DNA from 3 places in the Nonomuraea sp. NPDC003214 genome. Region 1 is predicted to be linked to each of the others. Evidence: predicted binding sites of a transcription regulator. Region 1 holds the regulator's gene; each other region holds the start of a gene.
What was found. The regulator HrcA, encoded in region 1, represses chaperone genes, less so after heat shock. The targets are predictions, from matches to a motif close to TTGGCACTCTCNNNNNGAGAGTGCCAA.
Positions count from the first base shown of each region.

Region 2: the regulator HrcA is predicted to act here: its motif matches at 3,527-3,553, upstream of groL (chaperonin GroEL).
Region 3: the regulator HrcA is predicted to act here: its motif matches at 2,766-2,792, upstream of groES (co-chaperone GroES).

Region 1 is NZ_JBSFSX010000005.1:134,155-139,886, forward strand. Features, by position in the region: gene hemW (radical SAM family heme chaperone HemW) at 1-234, shown strand, start outside; gene ACWDXC_RS16400 (DUF3097 domain-containing protein) at 249-1,058, opposite strand; gene ACWDXC_RS16405 (hypothetical protein) at 1,077-1,784, opposite strand; gene hrcA (heat-inducible transcriptional repressor HrcA) at 1,933-2,952, shown strand; gene dnaJ (molecular chaperone DnaJ) at 2,964-4,103, shown strand; gene ACWDXC_RS16420 (nitrate- and nitrite sensing domain-containing protein) at 4,071-5,732, opposite strand, start outside.
Region 2 is NZ_JBSFSX010000014.1:28,881-34,612, forward strand. Features, by position in the region: gene ACWDXC_RS35725 (alpha,alpha-trehalose-phosphate synthase (UDP-forming)) at 1-529, opposite strand, end outside; gene ACWDXC_RS35730 (RNA polymerase sigma factor) at 596-1,150, shown strand; SAM riboswitch class I at 1,236-1,376, shown strand; gene thrC (threonine synthase) at 1,390-2,619, shown strand; gene ACWDXC_RS35740 (MoaD/ThiS family protein) at 2,644-2,919, shown strand; gene ACWDXC_RS35745 (cold-shock protein) at 3,167-3,367, shown strand; gene groL (chaperonin GroEL) at 3,662-5,290, shown strand; gene ACWDXC_RS35755 (nuclear transport factor 2 family protein) at 5,478-5,732, shown strand, end outside.
Region 3 is NZ_JBSFSX010000001.1:1,003,946-1,009,677, forward strand. Features, by position in the region: gene ACWDXC_RS04615 (sigma-70 family RNA polymerase sigma factor) at 1-381, opposite strand, end outside; gene groL (chaperonin GroEL) at 673-2,292, opposite strand; gene groES (co-chaperone GroES) at 2,365-2,676, opposite strand; gene ACWDXC_RS04630 (NAD-dependent epimerase/dehydratase family protein) at 2,851-3,702, opposite strand; gene ACWDXC_RS04635 (MarR family winged helix-turn-helix transcriptional regulator) at 3,806-4,303, shown strand; gene ACWDXC_RS04640 (THUMP-like domain-containing protein) at 4,337-5,509, shown strand; gene ACWDXC_RS04645 (hypothetical protein) at 5,705-5,732, shown strand, end outside.

The DNA.
Region 1 (5,732 bases):
CACGCCCGCGAGGAGCTCACCGGCGAGGACCGGGCGACCGAACGCCTCATGCTGGAGCTCCGGCTCGCGTCCGGCTACCCGCTGGCCGACGTGCCGCCCACCGGCCGCACCCACGTCGCCGCCGCGCTGGCCGACGGGCTCCTGGAGCCGGAGGCGTTCAAAGCCGGCCGCATGGTGCTCACCCTCCGGGGCCGCCTGCTCGCCGACGCCCTGGTCCGCGACATCCTGAGCTGATCAGGCCGCCGCGCTCACGGGGCCTCGGTGACGAAGTCGATCAGCTCCTCGACCCGGCCGAGCAGCTCGGGCTCCAGATCGGCGTAGGTCGAGACGGAGCCGAGGATGCGCCGCCAGGCGTCGGCCGGCTCGGCGCGCCAGCCCAGGGCAGCGATCACGCCCTCCTTCCACGGCACCCCGCGCGGCACGTCCGGCCAGGCCGCGATGCCCACGGCCGACGGCTTGACCGCCTGCCAGATGTCCACGTACGGGTGCCCGACCACGAGCACGTGCGGCGAGGTGACCTGGGCGGCGATGCGGCTCTCCTTGGAGCCCGGCACCAGATGGTCGACCAGCACGCCCAGCCGCCGCCCCGGCTCGGGCGCGAACTCCTCGACGATCGCCGGCAGGTCGTCGACGCCCTCCAGGTACTCGACGACCACGCCCTCGACCCGCAGGTCGTGACCCCAGATCTTCTCCACCAGGGCGGCGTCGTGCACGCCCTCGACGTAGATGCGGCTCTCGCGGGCCACCCTGGCCCGCAGCCCCTCCACGGCGATCGAGCCCGAGGCGCTGCGCCGGGGCGCCCGGGGAGCGGCGGCCTGGGGCCGCACGAGCGTCACGACCTTGCCCTCCAGCAGGAACGCGGCGGGCGCGAGCGGGAACAGCCGGCGCCTGCCGAAGCGGTCCTCCAGCGTGACGGCCTCCTTGTCGCAGGCCACCACCGCGCCGCAGAAGCCGCTGTCGGCGTCCTCCACCACCAGGTCCGGCTCGGCCGGCACCTGCGGGATCTTGCCCTTGCCCGGGCGCCGCCAGTTTCCCGCGAGAACATCACCGTCGTACACACCGGGGACCGTAGCAAATCACCCGCCCGCCGCGAGGCGCTTGCGGTGCCCGCCGCGGCGTACCACGACCACGATCGTCACGAAGGCCGCCGCGAGCACGCCGATCGCGGCCACGATCGCGGCCACCGCCGCGCCGCCCACGACCCCGGCCGCCGCGCCGAGCACGCCCGTGCCGATGCCGAACCTGGCGTCCGACTGCTGCTGGGTGGCGCAGGTGACCTGGTACTGGCCCGCCGACGGCGCGTTGACCAGCGCGATCTGCTCCCAGCGGGTGCCGTCGACGGTGAGCGTGGTCGTACTGGAAGGCGCGATGAGCGTGGCGCCGCCGGAGATCTGGCAGTCGTAGCTGACCGGGCCGTCGGAGGCGAGGTAGAGGGCGGGGCCGTCGGCGGGGTCGAGCGTGGCCGCTACCGTCTCGCCGGCGGCGAACGTGCGGCTCGGCGCCACGTTCGCCACCGTGCTGAACAGGCTGCTGACGAACAGCGCCCCGGCGGCCAGCACGCACACGGCGGCCACGCCCCACGCGACGCCGATCCACCGCAGCCGGGGCCGGATCGCCTTCGGGTCCACCCGCTGCCCGTACGGAGGCGGGAACTGCTGCCCGTACGGGGGCGGCGGCGGGGCGAAGTAGGGCTGCTGACCAGGGGGAGGGGGCGGATACTGGTGGTGGGTCCCCGGCTGCGGCCCCGGCGGAGGCGGCGGGCCGTACGGCGAATTGTCCGTCATGGCGGCAAGTGTGAGGCTTGGCATTCGGCTTGTCATCGGGCCCCCGGCGTTATCGCACCTTGTGGGTGAGAGCCGTACACTTGGCACTCGGGAACACAGAGTGCTAGACCTGGCGTTTCCCCTAAAGGCAGCGGTAGGAGGTGCGCACGTGCTCGACGATCGTAAACTCGCGGTGCTCCGCGCCATTGTCGAAGACTACGTGTCGACCAACGAACCCGTCGGCTCGAAGGCGCTCGCCGAGCGCCACAACCTCAAGGTCTCCCCGGCGACGGTCCGCAACGACATGGCCGCGCTGGAGGAGGAGGGCTACATCACCCAGCCGCACACCAGCGCGGGCCGAGTGCCGACGGACAAGGGTTATCGCCTGTTCGTCGACAGGCTCTCGCAGGTCAAGCCGCTCTCCGGAGCGGAGCGCCGGGCGATCGAGACCTTCCTGGCGGGCGCGGTCGACCTCGACGACGTGGTGACCCGCACGGTGCGGCTGCTCGCGCAGCTCACCAGGCAGGTCGCCGTCGTGCAGTATCCGACCCTGACCCGTTCCACGGTCCGGCACGTCGAGCTGGTCCCGCTCGCCGAGCGGCGGGTCATGCTCGTCCTGATCACCAACACCGGCCGCGTCGAGCAGCGCGTGATCGAGCTGCCCGAGGTGGTGGAGGACACCCGCATCGCGCACCTGCGCGCGGTGCTCAACGCCTGTCTCGACGGCTGCGGCCTGGCCAGCGTGCCGGAGCTGGTGTCCGACCTGCCCGAGCGGCTGCCGGTCGAGGACCGGCCGGTGGTGGCGACGATCCTGTCGGTCCTGCTCGAAACGCTCGTCGAGCGGCACGACGAGAAGATCGTGTTCGCCGGCGCGGCCAACCTGGCCGGCGCCGACTTCAGCGTCGGCCTGCGCGACGTGCTGGAGGCGCTGGAGGAACAGGTCGTGCTCATGCGGCTGCTCGGCGAGACAACCACAGACACCCCGTCCGCTCTCACCGTGCGCATCGGTTCCGAGAACGCCTATACCGGACTGCGGGGCACGTCCATCGTCGCCACGGGATACGGTCAAGGCGACAACCAACTGGCCCGGCTCGGCGTGCTGGGCCCCACGAGGATGGACTACCCCGTGACGATGGGCGCCGTACGCGCGGTGGCACGCTACGTCAGCCAGATCCTGGCTGCATCTTAAGAGGTCGATAAGTGGCAAACAGCGACTACTACGCCACCCTCGGGGTGCGCCGTGACGCCAGTCAGGACGAGATCAAGAAGGCCTACCGCCGGCTGGCCCGCGAGCTGCACCCTGACGTGAATCCCGATCCCGCCACCCAGGAGCGGTTCAAGGAGATCACGCAGGCCTACGAGGTGCTGTCCGACCCGAGCAAGCGCCAGATGTACGACCTCGGCGGCGACCCGTTCGGCGGCGGCGGCGCGGGTGCGGGCGCCGGCGGGTTCGGCGCCGGGTTCCCGTTCAGCGACATCATGGACGCCTTCTTCGGCACCGCCGGCGGCACGCGCGGGCCCCGCTCGCGCGCCAGGCGCGGCCGCAACGCGACCATCCGGGTCGAGCTCGACCTGCGCGAGACCGCGTTCGGCACCACCCGCGAGCTCGTCGTCGACACGGCCGTCACCTGTGAGGTGTGCCAGGGCGCCGGCACCGCCCAGGGCACCCACCCCGACACCTGCGACATGTGCAACGGGCGCGGCGAGATCTCCCAGGTCACCCGCTCGTTCCTGGGCCAGGTCATGACCTCGCGGCCGTGCCCGCAGTGCGGCGGCTTCGGCAGCATCATCCGCCACCCGTGCCAGGAGTGCTCCGGCGACGGCCGGGTGCGCACCCGGCGCACGATCAAGGTCCGGATCCCGGCCGGCGTCGAGGACGGCACCCACATCCAGCTCGCCGGCGAGGGCGAGGTCGGCCCCGGCGGTGGCCCGCCCGGCGACCTGTTCCTGGAGATCGCCGAGAAGCCGCACGAGATCTTCGAGCGGCGCGGCGACGACCTGCACTGCACGGTCCAGATCCCGATGACGGCGGCCGCGCTCGGCACCATCCTGTCCGTCGAGACGCTCGACGGCCCGGAGGAGGTCGACGTGCGGCCCGGCACCCAGTCCGGTCAGGTCATCACCATGTACGGGCGCGGCGTCCAGCGGCTCAACGAGTCGGGCCGCGGCGACCTGCTCATCCACGTCAACGTCGAGACGCCCGGCCGCCTCGACCCGGCCCAGGAGGAGCTGCTGCGCGAGCTGGCCAAGCTGCGCGGCGAGGAGCGCCCGCCCGGCAAGTTCGCGCCGGGGCAGCAGGGGTTCTTCTCACGGCTGCGCGACGCGTTCAACGGCCGCTGAGGCCGCCGTCAGGAGCTCCTCCGGCAGCGCCACCCGGGCGGTCACCCCGGAGCGGGGCGTCTCGTGCAGCCACACCCGCACGCCGAGCCGCTCCGCCAGCCGGCCCACCACGTGGTGGCCGAGGCAGCGGTCGGGCGCGGCCAGGAAGCTCTCCTCGCCCCTGAGCCGGGCGTTGGCCGCGGCCAGCTCGGCGGGCGTCATGCCGACGCCGTGATCGGTGATCGTGATGCGGCACTCGCCCTCGTCGGCGCGCGCCCAGATCTCCACCTCGGCGTCGGGCGGCGAGAACGCCAGCGCGTTCTCCACCAGCTCGGCCAGCAGGTGCGCCACCTCGGCCACGACGGCCCCGCGCACCAGCGGGCCGTCCAGCACCCGCAGCGTCACCCGGTGATGGCCCTCCATCTCCGCCAGCGTCATCCGCACCACGTCGGCCACCGGGACCGGCTCCGACGAGCGGCGCGCCGCCCGCTTGCCCGCCAGCACCAGCAGGCTCTCGGCGTTCCTGCGCAGCCGCCCGGTCAACCGGTCGAGCTCGCACAGCCGCGCCAGCGCCGCCGGGTCGGACTCGTGCCGCTGCAGCACGCCGACCGCGCCGAGCTGACGGTGCACCAGGTCGCGGTTGCGCCGCCCCAGCTCGGCCAGCGCCTCCGCGGTGCCCTCGCGCAGCGCCGTCCGCTGGGCGGCCAGCCGCGCCGCCGTCGCGTGCATGCCGCCGACGGCCCACGCCACCTCGGTGAACGCGTCGGCCCGCGCCCTGCCGGGGCCCGCCTCCCGTACGCCGGACTCCAGCTCGGCCGCGTGGTCGCGCAGGATGGCCGCCTCCGTGGCCAGGTTGCGCAGCGGGCGCAGGACCGAGCGCACGACCAGCGCCCCCAGCGCGAGCAGCACCAGCGTCAGCGCGGCGCCGGAGGACGCCAGCGTCACCAGGCGGCGCGTCTCGCGCTCCACGGCGGCCACGGCGGCCGCGCGGGCCTGACCGCCCGCCACCCGCTGGGCGGCCCTCAGCGCGTCCGTACGGGCCTCCGTGGCGCTCTCCCATGCCCGGGGCCCCGCCGTCACCGCCGTGCCCGAGGCGCTCGCCACGGCCTCCTGCTCCAGCGCGGCCACCCGGGCCACCGGTCCGGCCCGCAGCGCCCGGTCCAGCGCCGCCGCGCCCGTCCGCCCGGCCATCCGCCCGTAGCGGGCCAGGGCGTCGTCCGCCACGGCCCCGGCCCGCAGGAACGCCGCGTAGTCGGCCGCCGCGAACCCGCCCGCCGCCAGCGCCCCCGTCACCAGCGCGCGCTGCTGCGCGGCGGCCTCCTTGCCCCGCGCCAGCGCCTCCAGCGGCCCCGCCCGGTGCGAGGCCGCCAGCACGGCCGCGATCGTCGTCGTATAGGCGGTGAACACCGTCAGATGCCGGGGCCGCGCCCCCACCTCCCCCGGCACGGCCGCCGCCCCCGGCACGGCGCTCCCGGTTGAGCCCGGCACGACGGTCCCGGCCGCGCCCGGCACCGCGCCTTCGGCAGCTCCTGGGACGGCGGTTCCGGTTTCCCCGGGGACGGCGGTTGCGGTCGCTCCGGGGACGGCGGCCGTGCCGGGGGCGGTGGTTCCGGCGGCGCCCGGCACGGCGGCTCCGGTCGCCCCGGGGAC
Region 2 (5,732 bases), on a different contig from region 1:
TGTGGCTGAAGTGCGCGATGCGCAGGTCGGGCCGCTCGGCCCGGAGCATCGCCGGGGTCAGCGTCAGGTGGTAGTCCTGCACCATCACCCGCGCCCCGTGGCCCGCCTCCTCGGCCAGCGCCAGCGCGAACGCGCCGTTGTAGTCGCGGTAGGACTCCCAGTCGCGCTGGAACCTGGTGCCGAACACCGGCGCGTTGGGGATGTCGTAGAGCAGGTGGTTGACGAACCAGAGCGTCGAGTTGGCGATCGAGTTGTAGGCGCGGTGGAAGGTGGCCGGCGCGATGTCGAGCATCCGCAGCGCCCCGGTGTCGTAGCCCGCCTGGTCGAGCCGGCCGCCGGGGGCCTGCCGCACCGCGCTGCGGTCGCCGTCGGACAGCGCCGCGCATACCCACAGCACGCCCGCGTCCCGGGCGACTCCGGACAACCCCGACACCAGACCGCCGCCGCCGCGTCTCATTGTCAGCTCGCCGTCGTCGGAGACGGTGAACGAGACCGGGCCTCTGTTGGAGGCGAGCAGGACGCTGTTCATCGACGCTCCCAGGAGTTACGACGAGGAGATGTCACGGAGGTGTCTCCCGACCTTAGGATCCCAGCTATGGCGCTAGATGAGGCAACCGAAGAACTCGCCCGCTCGGCCGCCGTAGGAGATCATCGCGCACTCGGCGAGCTCCTGCGCCGGATCGAGCCGGACGTGCTGCGGCACTGCGCCCGCATCCTGCCCTACCACCAGGACGCGGAGGAGGCGGCTCAGGACACCCTGCTGGCCGTCGCCCGCAACATCGGGCGGTTCGAGGGGCGCGCCAGGTTCAGCACGTGGCTGCACATCGTGACCGCCAACTGCGCGCGGACCACGTACCGGTCGCTGAAGCGCAGGGCGGCGGAGCAGAGCTCCGACGAGCTGCCTATGCAGAAGCCCGACGTGCGGCGGGTCAGCGTGATCGCCGGGTCGCGGCTCGACCTGCTCGACGCGATGGAGGCGCTGGAGGCCGACAAGCCCGACCTGGCGCAGGCCCTGGTGCTGCGCGACATCGTCCAGCTCGACTACAGCGAGGTGGCCGAGCAGCTCAACATCCCGCTCGGCACGGCCAAGTCGCGCATCCACCAGGCCCGCAAATACGTGCAGGCGGCGCTCGGCGAAGACTATCGGTGAGACCGGTTGTCTCGCGAAGTGAGACGACTGGTCAGTTCGCGGCTCGGATTGGGTAGAGTCCGAGTCAGCAACTCCAACTGAATATTGCTCATCCAGAGGGGTGGAGGGACCGGCCCTGCGAAGCCCCGGCAACCCTCCCGGCTTGTGACTCGCGACCTGCGAGGCCGACCGGGACAGGGTGCCAATTCCGGTCCGTGGTCAGGGTGGCCGCGGACGAAGATGAGGGAAGGCCTCGCTTCATGTCGCTCGACTTCGGTCCCGCCGTCGCTCTCTCCTGCCGCGAGTGCGGCACCCGCTACCCGCTGGGCCCCAGCTTCGCCTGTCTGGAGTGTTTCGGGCCGCTCGAGGCGGCCTACTCCTTCGGGAACGTGACCCGCGCCGACATCGAGTCGGGCCCGGCCAACATCTGGCGCTACCGCTCGCTGCTGCCGGTGCCGGTCGACGTCGCGTCCAAGCCCAACATGAACCCCGGCTGGACCAAGCTCGTCAAGGCGGGCAACCTGGGCCGGGCGCTGGGCATCAAGTCCCTGTACGTCAAGGACGACTCGGGCAACCCCACCCACTCCTTCAAGGACCGGGTGGTGGCCATCGCCGTCGAGGCGGCCCGCAACTTCGGCTTCCACACGCTGTCGTGCTCCTCCACCGGCAACCTGGCCGGCGCGGTGACGGCCGCCGCCGCCAGGGCCGGCCTGGAGGCCTGCGTGTTCATCCCCGCCGACCTGGAGCAGGCGAAGATCGCCATGGCCCGGGTGTTCGGCGGCAAGCTGATCGGCATCGACGGCACCTACGACGAGGTCAACCGGTTCTGCTCGGAGCTCATCGGCGACCCGCTGGGCGACAAGTGGGGATTCGTCAACGTCAACCTGCGGCCCTACTACGCCGAGGGCTCCAAGACGCTCGCGTACGAGATCGCCGAGCAGCTCGGCTGGAAGCTGCCCGAGCAGATCGTCATCCCGATCGCCTCCGGCTCCCAGCTCACCAAGATCGACAAGGGTTTCAAGGAGCTCATCCAGCTCGGCCTGGTCGAGGACAGCCCGTACAAGGTGTTCGGGGCGCAGGCGCTCGGCTGCTCGCCGGTCTCGGCCGCCTACAAGGCCGGCCACGACGTCGTCCAGCCGGTCAAGCCCGACACCATCGCCAAGTCGCTGGCCATCGGCAACCCCGCCGACGGCCCCTACGTGCTCGACATCGCGCGCCGCACCGGCGGGGCGGTGGAGGACGTCACGGACGCCGAGATCGTCGCCGCGATCAAGCTGCTGGCCTCGACCGAGGGCATCTTCGCCGAGACGGCCGGCGGTGTGACCGTCGGCGTGCTGAAGAAGCTCGTCGAGACGGGCCAGCTCGACCCCGAGGCCGAAACCGTGGTGCTCAACACCGGTGACGGGCTCAAGACGCTCGACGCGGTCACCGACGTCACCCCCACGGCCGTGATCCGGCCCTCTCTCGACGCGTTCCGCGCGACTGTCTGACAACCAGGAAAGGCGAGATTTACCATGAGCGTTTCTGTGCGGATTCCCACCATCCTGCGCACCTACACCGGCGGTAACGCGGAGGTGAGTGGAGAGGGCGCAACGCTGCGTGACGTGCTTGCCAAGCTCGACTCCGACTACCCGGGCATCGGCGCGCGCATTCTTGATGAATCGGGCAAGATTCGTCGTTTTGTCAACGTTTACGTTGGCGAAGAGGATGTCCGTTTCGCCGAGGGGCTCGACACTCCCGCCCCTGAGGGCACTCAGATCTCCATCATCCCGGCGGTCGCGGGCGGCTGAGAACCCCCCGATCTCCAGAACGACCCTCTAGAAGGCGCCCCATGCGGGCGCCTTCTCTTTTGTGAAATACAAGGTTGAACCAGTTAGCGTGAGGTGAAATACCCGATTTGCCGATTGACTCTGTTGCCAAACGCCTTCCCACAGGTATGGTCGAGTGCGATCGTACGGCTGATATCCATTAGTCAGGCGATTGTAGGTCTCGCGGAGGAATGGGCGGGATCTATGAGCCCAGTAAGAGGAGTCGGAAGTGGCGCAGGGCACCGTCAAGTGGTTCAACGCGGACAAGGGCTACGGCTTCATCGCGGTAGACGGTGGTAAGGATGTATTCGTCCATTACTCGGCAATCTTGATGGACGGGTATCGGTCTCTCGAGCAGGGCCAACGGGTCGAGTTCGAGATCACGCAGGGCCAGAAGGGACCGCAGGCGGAGTCCGTCCGCTCGGTCTGACGTGGTGAGCACCGGCGGCTCGCACGTCAGCGCAGTACGTGCGAACCGCCACCTCTCGTCCCCTCACGTACGGCGGGCTCACGGGCCCGCCGTACCGACGTGACCTGGGGTGGGGTGCTGTCGGCTTGCACTCGACCGGGTAGAGTGCTAAACAATTCGTTGGCACTCTCTGTCGCAGAGTGCCAACCCTGGGATCGAGACGATGGGGTCCGCCGAAGGAGCTGCGGGCCCACATGCCGTCGCGGGCGTCGGCTCGATCGCAGCAGCCACCCTGTGTCTGGGAGGTCTAGCCTTATGGCAGCCAAGATGATCGCGTTTGACGAGGACGCCCGGCGCGGTCTCGAGCGCGGTATGAACCAGCTCGCCGACGCCGTCAAGGTGACCCTGGGGCCCAAGGGCCGCAACGTCGTGCTGGAGAAGAAGTGGGGCGCCCCCACGATCACCAACGACGGTGTCTCCATCGCCAAGGAGATCGAGCTCGAGGACCCGTGGGAGAAGATCGGCGCCGAGCTGGTCAAGGAAGTCGCCAAGAAGACGGACGACGTCGCGGGCGACGGCACCACCACCGCCACCGTGCTCGCCCAGGCGCTCGTCCGTGAGGGCCTGCGCAACGTGGCCGCCGGCGCGAACCCGATGGCTCTGAAGAAGGGCATCGAGTCCGCGGTCGAGCGGGTCAGCGAGGAGCTGTCCAAGCTGGCCAAGGACGTGGAGACCAAGGAGCAGATCGCCTCCACCGCCTCCATCTCCGCCGCCGACCCCGAGATCGGCTCGCTCATCGCCGAGGCGATGGACAAGGTCGGCAAGGAAGGCGTCATCACCGTCGAGGAGAGCAACACCTTCGGCCTCGAGCTCGAGCTCACCGAGGGCATGCGCTTCGACAAGGGCATGACGTCGATGTACTTCGTGACGGACTCCGACCGCATGGAGGCCGTGCTCGAGGACCCGTACATCCTCATCGTCAACTCGAAGGTCTCGGCCAACAAGGACCTGCTGCCGCTGCTCGACAAGGTCGTGCAGTCCGGCAAGCCGCTCCTCATCATCGCCGAGGACATCGAGGGCGAGGCCCTGGCCACCCTCGTGGTCAACAAGATCCGCGGCCTGTTCCGCTCCGTGGCCGTCAAGGCCCCGGGCTTCGGTGACCGCCGCAAGGCCATGCTCGGCGACATCGCCATCCTCACCGGTGGTCAGGTCATCGCCGAGGAGGTCGGTCTCAAGCTGGAGAACGCCACCCTCGACCTGCTCGGCCGCGCCCGCAAGGTCGTCGTCACCAAGGACGAGACCACGATCGTCGACGGCGCCGGTGACGCCGACGCGATCAGCGGCCGCGTGAACGAGATCCGCGCCGAGATCGAGCGCACGGACTCCGACTACGACCGCGAGAAGCTCCAGGAGCGCCTGGCCAAGCTCGCCGGTGGCGTCGCCGTCATCAAGGCGGGCGCGGCCACCGAGGTCGAGCTCAAGGAGCGCAAGCACCGCATCGAGGACGCCGTGCGCAACGCCAAGGCGGCCGTCGAGGAGGGCATCGTCCCCGGTGGTGGCGTGGCGCTGCTGCAGGCCGGCGCCAAGGCCTTCGACAAGCTGGAGCTGACCGGCGACGAGGCCACCGGTGCCGCGATCGTCCGCAAGGCCCTGGAGGAGCCGCTCAAGCAGATCGCGGTCAACGCCGGCCTCGAGGGCGGCGTCGTGGTCGAGCGCGTGCGCAACCTCACCCCGGGTGAGGGCCTCAACGCGGCCACCGGCGAGTACGTCAACATGTTCGAGTCGGGCATCCTCGACCCGGCCAAGGTGACGCGCTCGGCGCTGCAGAACGCCGCCTCCATCGCGGCGCTCTTCCTCACCACCGAGGCCGTCATCGCCGAGAAGCCCGAGAAGACCCCGGCCGCTCCCGCTGGCATGCCCGGCGGCGGCGACATGGACTTCTAGGTCCGATCGCGTTCCACGTGGCGATAGCGTCAGCCCGGTCCGGATTTCCGGCTCGGGCTGATGTGTTTATCGGAGCCGTCCCTAAATAGGGGCGGCTTCTTCTCTTGTGCGCGACAAACAGGTCTGATCCACGCCAGCCAGGTTCCGGTCCGGGTGGAACTCTGGGGCAATGAGCGCTTGGGCAGTCATGGAGAAGTTTTACGCCGCCGAGGCCGCGTACGTCGCCGCCGGCGGATTCGGCAAGGCGTCGTACGACGACGTCGCCGTACACCTCGACCCTGAAGTGGTGCTGCACCAGGCACCGGGACTGCCTTTCACCGGAACGGGCGCCTGGCGCGGGCATGACGGGATGGAACGCTTTCTCGCCGCCTTCAGCGCGGTGTGGGAGTCGATGGAATTCCTGGAGCAGGAGCATTGGGGCGACGACAGCACGGTGGTCGTC
Region 3 (5,732 bases), on a different contig from region 1:
CTGGGTCGGCACGGCCGAGCGCACGGAGCTGCGCAGCGCGTCGGCCACCTTGTGCGAGGCGATCCCGAAGACGAACGACGCGAACGGCCGCCCCATGTCGCGGTATCGCGGCAGCGCGGACAGGACCGCGATGCACACCTCCTGGGCCACGTCATCGGCAATGTGATATTGCCCCGAAACGCGGCCCAGCCTGGCGCGGCAATAGCGCACCACCATCGGACGCAACTCGCCGAGCAAGGATTCGATCGCACTGCGATCTCCCTGCACCGCGAGGCTCGTCAGTTCTCTTAGGTCGGAGTCATCCGTCCGTGCCGGAAGTCTCGACGCGAGCCTTACCCCAATTTTGGCGTCGGCGACGCTTCCCTCGCTCACGTTAGGCATGATGCCCGGCCCGCTCCGGCCTGTCGTCATGGCGAACGGCTACGGATTGGTCACATTGAAGCGACGATAACCGATAGTAATCGAGTGACAACACTAAGCCTTTATGCCTGGCAGATTGTTTCACGTTATAAGCCAAATGGCACGACATTCGTCAGACCACGGACGCTTAACCCGCACTCCAGGTTCACTCAGATAAACAATATTTCACAGAAAAATGTGACATAGCGCTACAAACAACGAAACGGCCCGCACCGGAATCCCGGTGCGGGCCGAAGCGCGTTACAGCGAACCCTAGTGGCCGTGCCCGTGGCCGTGACCCTGGCCGGCGGCCGGGGCCTCCTCCTCGGGCTTGTCCACCACGAGGGCCTCGGTGGTCAGCAGCATGCCCGCGATCGACGCCGCGTTCTGCACCGCCGAGCGGGTGACCTTGACCGGGTCGTTGACGCCCTGCGCGAGCAGGTCGCCGTACTCGCCGGTGGCCGCGTTGAGGCCGTGGCCCGCGGGCAGCTCCGCCACCTTGTGGGTGACGACGTAGCCCTCCAGGCCGGCGTTCTCGGCGATCCAGCGGGCCGGCTCGACCAGCGCGCGGCGCACGATGGAGACACCGGTCGCCTCGTCGCCCGTCAGGCCGAGGTCGTCGAGGTCCTTGGAGACGTGGATCAGCGCGGAGCCGCCGCCGGAGACGATGCCCTCCTCGATCGCGGCGCGCGTCGCGGAGATCGCGTCCTCGAGGCGGTGCTTCTTCTCCTTGAGCTCCACCTCGGTGGCCGCGCCGACGCGCAGCACGCACACGCCGCCCGCGAGCTTGGCCAGGCGCTCCTGGAGCTTCTCGCGGTCCCAGTCGGAGTCGGACTGCTCGATGGCGAGCTTGATCTCCTTGACCCGGTCCTCGATCGCGGCAGGGTCGCCGGCGCCGTCGACGATGGTCGTGGCGTCCTTGGTGACGACGATGCGGCGGGCGGTGCCGAGCACCTCCAGGCCGACGTTCTCCAGCTTGAGGCCGACCTCCTCGCTGACGACCTGGCCGCCGGTGAGGATGGCCATGTCCTGCAGCATCGCCTTGCGGCGGTCGCCGAAGCCGGGAGCCTTGACGGCGACGGAGGTGAAGGTGCCGCGGATCTTGTTGGTGACCAGGACGGCCAGGGCCTCGCCCTCGACATCCTCGGCGACCACGAGCAGCGGCTTCTTCGTCTGGGCGATCTGCTCCAGCAGCGGCAGGAAGTCCGCGATGGAGGAGACCTTGCCCTGGGTGAGCAGGATGTAGGCGTCCTCCAGGACGGACTCCATCCGCTCGGAGTCGGTCACCATGTAGGCCGACAGGTAACCCTTGTCGAACTGCAGGCCCTCGGTGAACTCGAGCTCCATGCCCATGGCGTTGGACTCTTCGACGGTCAGCACGCCGTCCTTGCCGACCTTGTCGAACGCCTCGGCGATCAGGTCGCCGATCTTGGCGTCCTGGGCGGAGATCGTCGCCACGTCGGCGATGGCCTTCTTGTCCTCGACCGGGATGGCCGAGGCGAGCAGCCTGTCGCTGACGTCCTTGGCGGCCTTGTCGATGCCGCGCTTGAGCGACAGCGGCGAGGCGCCGGCCGCCACGTTGCGCAGGCCCTCGCGGACCATGGCCTGGGCCAGGACGGTCGCGGTGGTGGTGCCGTCACCCGCGATGTCGTTGGTCTTGGTGGCAACTTCCTTGGCGAGCTGGGCGCCGAGGTTCTCGTAACGGTCCTCCAGCTCGACCTCGCGAGCGATGGTGACACCGTCGTTGGTGATCGTCGGAGCACCGAACTTCTTGTCGATGACGACGTTGCGGCCACGCGGGCCGAGGGTAACCTTCACGGCGTCCGCGAGGGCGTTGACTCCGCGCTCAAGCGCGCGGCGGGCGTCCTCGTCGAACTCCAGAATCTTCGCCATTTGCTGAAAGTCCTCTCCTAGCGTCGAAAGCCCCGGCCGCCTTGGGAGCGCCCGGGGCCCGACACGACCGGCTTACTTCTCGATGATCGCGAGAACGTCGCGGGCGGAGAGCACGAGGTACTCCTCGCCGCCGTACTTGACCTCGGTGCCGCCGTACTTGCTGTAGAGGACGATGTCGCCCTCGGAGACGTCGAGCGGAATCCGCTTGTCGCCGTCCTCGTCCCAGTTGCCCGGGCCCACCGCGAGGACCTTGCCCTCCTGCGGCTTCTCCTTGGCGGTGTCAGGGATGACCAGGCCGGAAGCGGTGGTCTGCTCTGCCTCAAGCGGCTGAACCACGATGCGGTCGCCGAGCGGCTTAACGGGAACCTTGGTGGCGGTCGTCACGATCGGACCTCCCCTTCAGATTTGAATGATCAGAAGAGGCGACCAGCGGGGCCTGCCGTCGCGGGTGCCAGACCTGCCTCGTCGCACAGTTGGCACTCTCAAGGGGAGAGTGCCAACAGGAAACATATGCAAGAGGGGCTTGACAGTCAACACGAACGCGTCAGCTCTGGGCGATCAGGCGTAGGAGCCTTCCGCCAGGTCGGCCACGATCCCGGCCCGGCCGGGGTTCCAGCCCAGGGCCGCCCGGGTGCGCGACGCGCCGATGCGCTGGCTGAGCGCGAGGGCCTGGGCGAATCCCTCCCCCAGCGCCCCGGCGGCCTCCGCGAGCGGCCACGGCTCCGCGGCGGCGCCCACGCCGGCCGCCACACCGGCCGCCTCGGCGACGGCGTCCACGGGCACGCCCTCCTCCGCGATGGCGTGGTAGATCCGCGCCTCCCCCTTCTCCACGACCGCGACGAGCAGGTCCGCCAGGTCGTCCACGTGCACGGCCGTCCAGGCGGGCACTCCCCCGGCGGTCACGTACACGCCCGTGCCGCGCCGGGCCGCCTGCTCGCGCAGCAGCGCGGGGATGCCACCGCCCCGGCCGTGGACGACGCCCGGCCGGACCACCGACCCGCCGCCGTCGAGCACCAGCCGCTCGACCTGGTCGCGGTAGGCGACCAGCGGGACGGGGTCGGCCGGGCTCTCCTCGTCCCCGCCGTCCACCTCGCCGAGCACCCAGACCCCGCTCACGTACGTCACCCGCTTCCCGGAGGCGGCGAGCGCGCCGACGGAGGCCAGGTCGGCCTCCCGGTTACCGGTCAGCTCGGCGGCGTGCACCACGGCGTCGACGTCGGCGGTCAGCGCGGCGGCGACCGACGCCGGGTCCGCCAGGTCGCCGTGGCGCTCGTCGGCCACCCCGGACACCCGCCTGCTCCCGTCGACTGACGGCCGCACCAGCGCCGCGACCTCGTGGCCGCGCTCGATCAGCCGCTCGACCAGCACCCCGCCGATGTAGCCCGTCGCGCCAAGCACCAGCACCTTCATGTCTTCCACCTCGAACACTTCGACGTTGAACACTTCGACACTCAGGAAACTAGCGCGGCTCCCCCGAAATTTCAACGTCGAAGTTTTTGATATCGTCGGACGCATGGAAGACGCCGTCGACGTGATCCTCGGACAGTGGGCGCGGGCCCGCCCCGGCCTGGACGCCTCGCCCATGGGCGTCGTCGGCCGGGTCTCCCGCCTGTCGCGCCTGCTCGAACGCGGCGTCAAGGAGTTCCTGGCCGGGCGCGGCCTGGAGCCCTGGGAGTTCGACATGCTGGCCACGCTGCTGCGCAGCGGCGAGAGCCACACCATGTGCATGAAGGACCTGTCCTCCTCCGCCATGGTCAGCCCCGGCGCGCTCACCAACCGCATGGACCGCCTGGTCGAGCGCGGCCTGGTCGACCGCCGGCCGGCGCCGGGAAACCGCCGCATGATCCTGGTCTCGCTCACCCCCGAGGGGCTGCGCCTGGTCGACGACGTGCTGGAGGGGCATCTCGACAACGAGCGCGACCTGCTGGCCGGGCTCGACGAGGACGAGCGCGCCGCCCTGGCCGGGCTGCTGCGCAAGCTGCTCGTCTCCCTGCGCGACACCGATCTCTGAGCCGGCCCGCCGCGTGCACTACCGTCGTACGTCGTGGACCTGGACGCCTTCACCGAGCTGCTGACACCGCGCGGCCTGCGGGCGCTGGCCGAGGCGGAGGAGCTCGCCGGCGCCGACCCGGTCGCGGCGGCCACCCGGCTGCGCCGCACCTACGACGCCGCCCTCACCTCGGCGGCGCTCACCCAGGCGGGGCTGCGCGAGCGGGCCGCCGCCAAGTTCGGCGCCGACGCGGCGCGCATGTTCTTCACCCCGCACGGCCTCGAACAGTCCACCCGCGCCGAGGTCGCCGAGCACCGGGCCCGCCGCCTGGCCGAGTGCGGCGCCGGGCCGCGCGTCGCCGACGCCTGCTGCGGCATCGGCGGCGACTTCCTGGCGCTGGCCCGCGCCGGCCGCACGGTCGAGGCCGTCGACGCCGACCCGCTGACCGCCGCCGTCGCCCGCGCCAACGCCGACGCGCTCGGCCTGGGCGAGCGCGTCACCGTGCGGGTGGCCGACGCCGCGACCGTGCGGCCCGAGGACCACGACGTGCTGTTCGCCGACCCGGCCAGGCGCGGCTCGCGGGGCCGCACGTTCGACCCGATGTCCTACTCGCCGCCCTGGCCGGTCGTCCTCGACCTGGTCTCCCGGGCGCGCCTGGCCTGCCTCAAGGTCGCCCCCGGCATCCCGTACGAGTTCATCCCCGCGCAGGCGCAGGCCGAGTGGGTCTCGTACAAGGGCGAGGTGAAGGAGGCCGCGCTCTGGACGGGCGCCGGCGAGCCCGGGCGGCGGGCGACGCTCCTGCCGGGCGGCCATACGCTGACCGCCACCGGGGCCGAGGCCGGCACCGGGCCGGTGGGGCGCTACGTGTACGAGCCGGACGGGGCCGCGGTGCGGGCGCATCTGGTGGGCGAGGTGGCCGAGCTGGTGGGCGGGTGGCTGGCCGACCCGATGATCGCCTACATCTCGGGGGACGAGCCGGTCGACACGCCGTGGGCCGCGCGGTACGAGGTGGTCGAGACGCTGCCGTTCTCGCTCAAACGACTCAGAGCGGCGCTGCGGGCACGCCGCGTCGGAAATGTCACCATTAAAAAGCGCGGATCGGCTGTGGATATCGAGCGGCTGCGCGGCGACCTCCGGCTTTCCGGTGAAGAATCCGCCGTCGTCATTCTGACGAGGATTATGGATAAACCATCCGTTCTGATCTGCCACCCGTCACGACCTGCGTGAATGACAAATCCGGACGATTCCATCATAAGAGCGATCTTCTCCTTCGCCGATGACGGACCTTGATCGAAAGGCTAAGGTAGCCGGGCGGGAGTTCTCCCCCCTATTGCGGTGAGCCGCGTTCTCCTTCTTTCACTTGCACATCGGACCCAACCCCACCGCCACGCGGCAGACCGTCGACAGCGAAGGAGCCTTTCGGTGGACCATTCCAACCACACCACCACCC